Regions from separate parts of the Thalassobacillus sp. C254 genome, predicted to be linked through region 2. Evidence: a T-box and tRNA genes for the amino acid it is inferred to sense, from the RefSeq annotation. Region 2 holds a T-box; the other holds one or more tRNA genes.
The links. The T-box of region 2 lies ahead of tyrS (tyrosine--tRNA ligase). A T-box ahead of a tRNA ligase gene usually reads a tRNA of that ligase, here a tRNA-Tyr.
Positions count from the first base shown of each region.

Region 1: it has a tRNA-Tyr gene. The T-box ahead of tyrS (tyrosine--tRNA ligase) is inferred to sense a tRNA for this amino acid. The anticodon was not compared.

Region 1 covers NZ_BAXQ01000012.1:15,828-20,238, reverse strand. The annotation lists gene JCM19033_RS25780 (hypothetical protein) at 1-188, opposite strand, end outside; gene JCM19033_RS25775 (anti-sigma factor) at 196-450, opposite strand; gene sigW (RNA polymerase sigma factor SigW) at 469-1,032, opposite strand; gene JCM19033_RS12250 (aspartyl-phosphate phosphatase Spo0E family protein) at 1,248-1,415, shown strand; tRNA gene JCM19033_RS12245 (tRNA-Ala) at 1,587-1,662, opposite strand; tRNA gene JCM19033_RS12240 (tRNA-Gly) at 1,671-1,744, opposite strand; tRNA gene JCM19033_RS12235 (tRNA-Gly) at 1,751-1,825, opposite strand; tRNA gene JCM19033_RS12230 (tRNA-Lys) at 1,931-2,006, opposite strand; tRNA gene JCM19033_RS12225 (tRNA-Tyr) at 2,023-2,108, opposite strand; tRNA gene JCM19033_RS12220 (tRNA-Glu) at 2,210-2,284, opposite strand; gene JCM19033_RS12215 (D-alanine--D-alanine ligase) at 2,451-3,320, opposite strand; gene JCM19033_RS25770 (hypothetical protein) at 3,230-3,667, opposite strand; gene JCM19033_RS23495 (UDP-N-acetylmuramoyl-tripeptide--D-alanyl-D-alanine ligase) at 3,688-4,411, opposite strand, start outside.
Region 2 covers NZ_BAXQ01000001.1:449,083-453,493, reverse strand. The annotation lists partial or broken gene JCM19033_RS02490 (transglycosylase domain-containing protein) at 1-780, opposite strand, end outside; T-box leader at 1,009-1,230, shown strand; partial or broken gene tyrS (tyrosine--tRNA ligase) at 1,493-2,768, shown strand; gene rpsD (30S ribosomal protein S4) at 2,899-3,501, opposite strand; gene JCM19033_RS02470 (GAF domain-containing protein) at 3,801-4,280, opposite strand.

The DNA of each region.
Region 1 (4,411 bases), on a different contig from region 2:
CTGCCATTTTGGACAATTAAGTCTCCTTCTACCACTTCATCTTCAGGAATGACAACCATTCCGTTTTCTTTATTGATGTGAACATTCCCGCTCCCCTGGACCGATATTTCCTGGCCGGATTGATCATTCCATATTGAAAATAGACTTGAAGACATTAAAAGAAGAAAGATAGCAGAGGCTGCAGCCACCGGGTGGTTATACGCCCATTTTTCCAGGCAGCTCTTTTTCTTTTTTAGGGAGCTGTTCCATTACACTGGCTGTGAAAGAGCCAGGAGCCTCTAAATGCGAGGCACTTTGTATAAAAGCTATTGTTTTTGTTGTTTCATGATAATGGGAATGGCAAGTGCTGCACTTTTTTAAGTGCTCATAGAACGAGGCTCTTTCTTTCGCGTCTAACTCTTCGTTAAAATATCTTTTTAGCACTCGATCATGGTAGTGATCACAAGCCATGGTAACTCCCTCCCTTCATCATGCGCCGCCAAGTCGCTTTCTTAACGCTTCCCTTCCTCTATGCAAGTGAGTTTTCACGGTATTTGCCGGCAGATCTAATATGTCACTAATTTGTTTTATGGGCAAATCTTCTATGTACCTTAAAATAATAGCTGACCTGTATTTAGGAGGCAAGTAAGAAATTTCCTTTTGAATCCACTCCTGCATTTCTACAGTTACCACTTCTTCCTCAGGCAATGGCCCTGCTGCTGCAACCTGTGAGTAACCGGTGACGCCCTCTGTACCTTTCACCTCTGCATCCAGTGAATAATCAGGCTTCTTTTTCCGTAAGCGGTCAATACATAAATTTGTAGCAATGCGGAACAGCCAGGTAGAAAACTTCCTTTGCTCATCAAAGCTTTCAATATTGGCATAAGCTCTTAAAAAAGCTTCCTGTGCAACATCCTGTGCTTCATGAGCGTTTCCTGTCATACGATAAGCAATTTGGTATACTTTATCTTTATAAAGATCGATCAATTCTGCAAACGCCTCTTGATCCCCGTTTTTCACTTCTTTAATCAGCCGTTTTACCAGGGCATCCATTATCTCAACCTCCGCCCAGCTCGGGTCCTTCTTCTACGAAAGAAGGAGCTTTAAAGTTTCATTATCTCGATAAGAAAATCAATCTTCCTTATTGTACCAAAATTTTTTTCGCACCAAGATATGCATATGGAAGATTTTTTAAAAATATGCTATTTGTAATGTTTGCTTTTCCTAAATTGGGGGTATACCATATTTAGGAAAAAGTGGAGAAAGAGGTGAAGATTGTGCCGGAAGAAAGCCTCATCAATGAAATTGAGATGATCAGGGAGCAATTGAATAAAGAAGCGTGGAGTAAGCCTCTGTTCTCCAACGAGGTCGTTCAACTAAGCAAGAAACTCGACTCATTATTAAATAAATATGACTCTTATTTTGCAAAGCATTAATTACCTTCAGTGATGACTGAGGGATATTTTTTTCTTCTCTTGTTCTTTGGGAAAGCTGTTTTACCGATGACAGTCTCTAAACATGCGTTCATTTTCTTTTGCTTCCTGAACTATGGTATGTATAAAAACACAAAAAAACCTTAGTGCATCACTAAGGATCGTTATCATTATTGGTGGAGCCTAGCGGGATCGAACCGCTGACCTCCTGCGTGCAAGGCAGGCGCTCTCCCAGCTGAGCTAAGGCCCCTTCTTATATGGAGCGGGTGATGGGAATCGAACCCACGACATCAGCTTGGAAGGCTGAGGTTTTACCACTAAACTACACCCGCAGATTATGGAGCGGAAGACGGGATTCGAACCCGCGACCCCCACCTTGGCAAGGTGGTGTTCTACCACTGAACTACTCCCGCATGCAAGAAGACAAACGAGAATCCGTACTTATGTAAACCATATTAAAACATGTCGGCAAAAAAGCCGACTCTAACACGTCCATGAATGGGCAACTATTAAGTAAATGGTGAGCCATGGAGGATTCGAACCTCCGACCCTCTGATTAAAAGTCAGATGCTCTACCAACTGAGCTAATGGCTCGTCCATATAAATAAAATGGTGGAGGGGGACGGACTCGAACCGCCGAACCCAGAGGGAGCAGATTTACAGTCTGCCGCGTTTGGCCAACTTCGCTACCCCTCCAAAAAAGATACCTTCCAATTAAAACATATTAAGGTTTCCATGTCAACCTCAATTATATTTTAAGAAAAAAACAAAGCCCTCTTCCATGAGAGCAAAAGTAGTGGTGACCCGTACGGGATTCGAACCCGTGTTACCGCCGTGAAAGGGCGGTGTCTTAACCACTTGACCAACGGGCCATGTTGAAATGAATATATATTGTCTCACTGACAAAAAATATTATATATCAAACTATATTATAAATCAATAGGTTATTACTATTTTTAGAGAAAAAATTTAAAATCTCTTTATTTCTTTTAAAAAAAGGGAAGAGGCTGCCTTTGATGGCTGCCTCTTTTAGCTTTCCTAACGGTTACTCGATTTTGAGCCGCCTTTGCTTCCACCTTTTGCTCCTTGAGCACTATGCAAAGAAAATAAGTTAGAATCAATCGAAAACGTAAGCTTTTCTCTTTCTCTTTTACGCTTTAAAGCAAATTGAATCATTTGGTGAGTAAGCTGCTTGAAGTCTTTTCCAGCTGGATCCCATAAGTAAAAAGATAAAGAACCGGGAATGGTGTTAATTTCATTTATATATACTCTTTGTTCGCTGTTATCAATAAGGAAATCAATACGAGAGACGCCGCTGCAGCCAAGAAGCTGAAATGTATCAATGGCAAGGTCTTTCACTTCTTCTTCAAGGTTTCCTGGAATGTCTGCAGGAATAATACGGTCTGTGCTTTCCATTCCTTTAGAGGCTCCGCCTCCTCCTTTACCGCCACCTTGATATTTGTCCTGGTAGCTCAAGATTTCTTCGGTTTTCAGAACTTCTTCAATAACGGAAGCTTCTGCATCCTCGTAATCTCCTAAGACAGAGCAGTTTACCTCTTTCATATCGGTCACCATTCGTTCCACAACAATTTTGGCGGCAAATTCCATGGCTTCCTCTACAGCTGTTTCTAATTCTTCCCGGTTTCCTGCTTTGCTGATTCCCACACTAGAGCCAAGATTAGCCGGCTTGACAATTACCGGATATTGAAGCCTTTCTTCTATCTCTTCGATAAAATCCTCGCTGTCTGCATTCCACTGGCTATTATAAAACCATACGTAATCAAGAATCGGCAGACCTGAGTCCCTTAATACCTGCTTCATGAGAATTTTATCCATTCCAACAGCAGATGATGGAACATCACAGCCAACATAAGGCAGGTCAAACAATTCAAATAACCCTTGAAGCACGCCGTCTTCTCCAAATGTACCGTGAATGATTGGGAAGCTACATCAATCTCAGCCATTATTTTCTTTCCAAATTTAGGGGCAGGGTCTTTCTGCAGAGCAACTCCGCCCGCCTCATTCTTCGTGACAATGACCTTTTGAGCCTCTGAAAGAAGCTTTTTGATATCCTTATATTTATCAATATCCAGGAGCTGTTCTCCCGTATACCAGTTCCGATCCTTACTTATATATACTGGTATAACCTCATACTGGCTGCTGTCCATCTCATTGATGGCCTGGAGAGCTGAGATTACAGAAACCTCATGCTCAACAGAGACACCGCCAAAAAATACTCCGACTCTAGTTTTCATGCCGCTTTCCTCCTAATTTCTCACTCATTGAATGTATCGGGTAAATCATTCTCTAAAAGAACCACTGATTTTTGAGTTGCAAGCTCATTCATTTTGTCTAAAGCTTCTTGCAGGTTTCTTGCTACAAAGTACTGGGATTCGGGGTACCCTTTTTCCTTTAAGCCATCCTGCAAAGGAATTGTTTGTTTTTTTCCGACGAGAATAACAAAGTCACAAGCGTCAGCTGCGTGCATCCCTAACGCTTTGTTTAATTCATACTCTCTATCTCCCAGTTCAATCATCCCGGGAGTAATCAGAATCTTGTATTCTGGCATCTGTCCCAGAACCTCAAGAGCCATCTTTGAACCAACCGGATTGGAGTTAAAGGCATCATCAATGATCGTGATGTTTCCATTCGGCTTTTTAAGTTCAAGACGGTGCGGAACAGGCTGTGCCTTTTTGACTGCTTGTGCAATCTTTTCAAGGGAAATACCCTTCTCTGATCCAATGGCTACCGCTGCGAGGATGTTGTAAATATTATGACGGCCAAGCAGCTTCGTCTGCATTTCCACAGAGGTTCCATCGTACTTTGTAACGGTAAAATGAGTTCCTTTTGAGGAATAAGTAATATCAGTAGCCCGGTAATGGAGGTCCTCTGCATCAATGCCGTAATACATGGTTCTGACTTTATTTTTTTGTTGGTATGCCATAATGTTCTCATCGTCTTTATTGACAAACGCTGTCCCATCATGAGGCAATGTTTCT
Region 2 (4,411 bases):
TTCCTCGTATTCCTCTTCTGTAATATAGCCGCTGGCTTTCATTCTGTTTAAGACTGTCTGCATGCGGTTAAGACCGGCATCAAAGCTGTCTTTCACTTCACCTGTTGATGTAAACGGGGTATATCCAAAAGGGTTTTGGGGCAGACCTGCTATAAAGGCTGCTTGTGGAATATTTAGTTCAGCAGCGTCTACACCGAAAATTCCTTCTGCAGCTGCTTGTACGCCCGCAATATTTTGTCCGTTAGAGTTTCGGCCGAAAGGCACGATGTTTAAGTATGCTTCAAGAATGTCTTCCTTTTCAAAGAATTCTTCCATTCTCATCGCCAGCATTATTTCTCTCGCCTTGCGGTCAAAGGAAACTTCATTGCTAAGCATTTGGTTTTTTACGATTTGCTGTGTTAACGTACTTCCTCCTGTTTGATTGGCTGCTCCTGTGATTTCCTGGAAAGTCGCTCGCATGATTGCTTTCGGTACGATACCATCATGTTCGAAAAAATATTCATCTTCTGTGGCGATTATAGCATTCACCAGATTATCAGATACTTCGTCAACTTCTATATCTCGCCTTTCCAAATCAGAACTAATTTCTCCTAAGTAAACCTCGTCGGCGAAATAAATTTCACTCGTTTCTTCATAGTCATAGAGCTCTTCTTCCATTTCGTCAAAGGAGCGAGCTGGCTCGTCTTCAACCAGGGAAACAAAATACCCGGCACCTGCTCCCCCAATAAAAAAACGTTCCCATAAGTAAAAGGACAAAAAGAAATTAAAATAAGATTCCAAACAACATAAGATGTTATATTCAGTCCTCTGACGACAGGAAGGTCTTTCCATTCATCGGTTTTTGCATTTAACCTCTCAAAAAAACTTTTCATTCTTGTATTCCCCCCAAAAAACATCAATCGTATTATAGCATAGACCATACATTCCTACATGAAGTGAAAGTAGGCTTTACAACCAGTTTGACAATCATTTAGAGATTTGGTACAAAAGGATTATCTACATAAAAATATTGAAGTGATGACAGATTGAAGTAGCATAGATTTCCCTGTTACAGAGAGCCGGCGGCTGGTGAAAGCTGGTACATAAATCTTTTTGCGAAATACGTTCTTGAGCTTCCTCGCCCTTATTGACAGGGGAGAGGACGGGATTGTTCCCGATATCTAAACGAAGTGGAAAGCAGGAACTTTCAGCTTTCAAAAAGGGTGGTACCGCGGCCAACTCGTCCCTTGTCTTGGGACGAGTTTTTTGTATTATTTTTGGCTCTCTTAAAGGTGATGGCACTAACAGCACGCTGTCTGTCTTTCGAATAAGGCGTTTCTTAGGAAAGTAATCAGCAGCCTTATCCTCATAAACGGGAGTTTGTGCAGAAGTATCATATAAGGCTAACTGTGCATATGAAGAAGATATATGTACTACTTTGTAACTAAGTATCCTTCTATACTTATACCCGATAATATACCCGATAATCTTACTTTTTAAAGGAGAGAAGATGATGAACATTTTAGAGGAACTAGAATTCAGAGGTCTTGTAAACCAGGTAACGGACAGGGAGGGGCTTGAGTCTCTGCTTAAGAAAGAGCAAGTAACGCTCTACTGTGGGTTTGACCCGACAGGAGACAGTCTGCATATTGGACACTTGCTGACAATTATTACCCTGCGCCGCTTTCAGCTGGCAGGTCATAAACCGCTGGCTCTTGTTGGCGGGGCAACGGGCCTGATCGGAGATCCAAGTGGGAAAAACGCTGAAAGAACCCTAAATGAAGAGGAGATAGTTAAATCCTACAGCGACAGAATTAAAGGGCAGCTGGAAAAGTATTTAAGCTTTGATGGCGGAGATAAAGCAGAGCTTGTGAATAACTATGACTGGATCGGTGAAATGAACGTAGTTCAGTTCCTGCGTGATGTCGGTAAGCATTTTGGGCTTAATTATATGCTTGCAAAAGAATCAGTAGAGTCAAGAATTAAGACAGGTATTTCTTTTACGGAGTTCAGCTATCAAATACTACAATCATATGACTTCTACAGACTCTATGAGGAAAAAGGCTGTAAACTTCAGCTCGGAGGAAGTGATCAGTGGGGCAATATCACTGCAGGGCTTGAGTTGATCAGAAAGATGAAAGGCCAGGAAGAAGAGGAAAGAGCCGAAGCTTTCGGATTTACCATTCCCCTTGTAACCAAAGCTGATGGTACGAAATTCGGCAAGACTGAAGGGGGCGCCATCTGGCTTGATCCTGAAAAAACATCGCCTTACGAGTTTTATCAATTCTTAATTAACACTGATGATCGAGATGTATTGAAGTTCCTTAAATTATTTTACGTTTCTTTCTGAGGAAGAATTGTCTGCTTTAGAAAAAGAAGCAGCAGAACGTCCTGAGGAGCGCGCTGCCCAAATTAGGCTAGCCGAAGAAGTCACACGCTTTGTCCACGGAGAGGAAGCATTACAGCAGGCTCAAAACATCAGTCAAGCATTATTTGGCGGAGGGGATTTAAAAACCTTAACAGCTAATGAAATCAAGCAAGGTTTTAAAGATGTTCCTACCTTTGTGGCAGAAGAAGAAGGGTACGGACTAATTGATCTTCTTGTGGAAGCAGGAATTTCTTCCTCGAAAAGACAAGCTAGAGAGGATATTAAAAACGGAGCCGTCTACATTAATGGTGACCGCTGCCAGGATATGCAAAAGACCATCAGTCAGGAAGACAAAATCGATGGAGCGTTTACAATTATTAGAAGAGGGAAGAAGAAATACTTCTTAATACAATATGCTTAAAAAAGAGGAGGCCGTTTCACCAGCTCCTTCATAAAGAAAAAAAGAGCCAGTAATCCTGAAGATACTGGCCTTTTTCTATTTTTCTATTGAATTGAAAAGAAAAAACCTGCCGTAATGGCAGTTTTTGATATTAACGAGAGTAGAACTCAACGATAAGAGCTTCAGTGATTTCAGCTGGAAGCTCAGAGCGCTCAGGGTAGCGGGAAAAGCTGCCTTCAAGCTTCTCTTCGTCAAAAGTAACAAAGTCAGGAACGAAGTTGTTAGCTTCTACTGCTTCTTTAATAGCAGAGTTGTTGCGAGATTTTTCACGAACACCGATAACTTGTCCTGGAGCAACACGGTAAGATGGGATATCTACACGTCCACCATCAACAGTGATATGACCATGGTTAACAAGCTGGCGCGCTGCACGACGAGTGCGGGCAAGTCCTAAACGGTACACAAGGTTGTCCAGACGGGACTCAAGAAGGATCATGAAGTTTTCACCATGAACACCTTTCATTTTGCCTGCAATATCAAATGTGCGACGGAATTGACGCTCATTTAAGCCGTACATAAAACGAAGCTTCTGCTTTTCTTGAAGCTGCTGGCCGTACTCAGAAAGTTTTTTCCGTTGAGTAGGTCCGTGCTCACCTGGTGCATATGGGCGTTTTTCTAATTCTTTTCCTGTGCCGCTTAAAGAAATTCCAAGACGGCGGGATTTTTTCCAAGATGGTCCTGTATAGCGTGCCATACAAAGACTCCCCCTTTATATTTTAAAGTTATGGAAAAAAGAACAACAATGATAATCTCCTGACATGCTCATTTTGTTTTCATGCACCTTCGCCTCGACAGCTAGAGGTTACCTGATACACCTCAACCCGTTTTCAGCCGCTGGGTTAAGAGGAACAAAATGATGAGGGTTAACACATCAAGTTTATCCAGGCTGTCTTTTTTTACACAAGGGAGATTATATAATGAATAAGAAGGAAAGTCAATCACCCTGGAAAACTATCTTTATAGAAGGCTGGAAGGTCGTTGTCTTCATTCTGACTACAGGTGACGGATCAGGACGTCCACAAACTCCTCTAGATAGAGTGTCTCTTCTTCTGTAAAACGGTTTTTTTCCGGGCTGTCGATATCTAAGACTCCAAGTAATTCTCCTTCTTTGAGCAGTGGAACAACAACTTCAGAACGTGAAGCAGCATCACAGGCGATATGCCCTGGAAAAGCATGCACGTCATCTACTCTAATAGTCTTTCGTTCAGCGGCTGCAGTTCCGCACACACCTTTTCCAAGTGGAATTCTTACACAGGCAGGAAGACCATGAAATGGGCCGAGTACAAGTTCTCCTTCTTTATAAAGGTAAAAGCCTGCCCAGTTCACCCGGTCCAGAAATTGATTTAATAAAGCGGAAGCATTTGCTAAATTAGCAGTCATGTCCCTTTCTCCGCTCATGAGAGCATCAAGTTGTTTGTTTAAGGTGGTGTAGCTGTCTTTAAGAGAATCATTATATTGTACTGGTTTAAACATTTTTTTCACCTGCTTAATAGTTTTTTAATACCTTTCATTGAGAAATCTGACTAAAAGAGGGCAGAACTGTCGAGAAGTTTCAAAAGGAAATAAAAGTAAGAAACAGAATATATACTCTATGAAACTGAGCT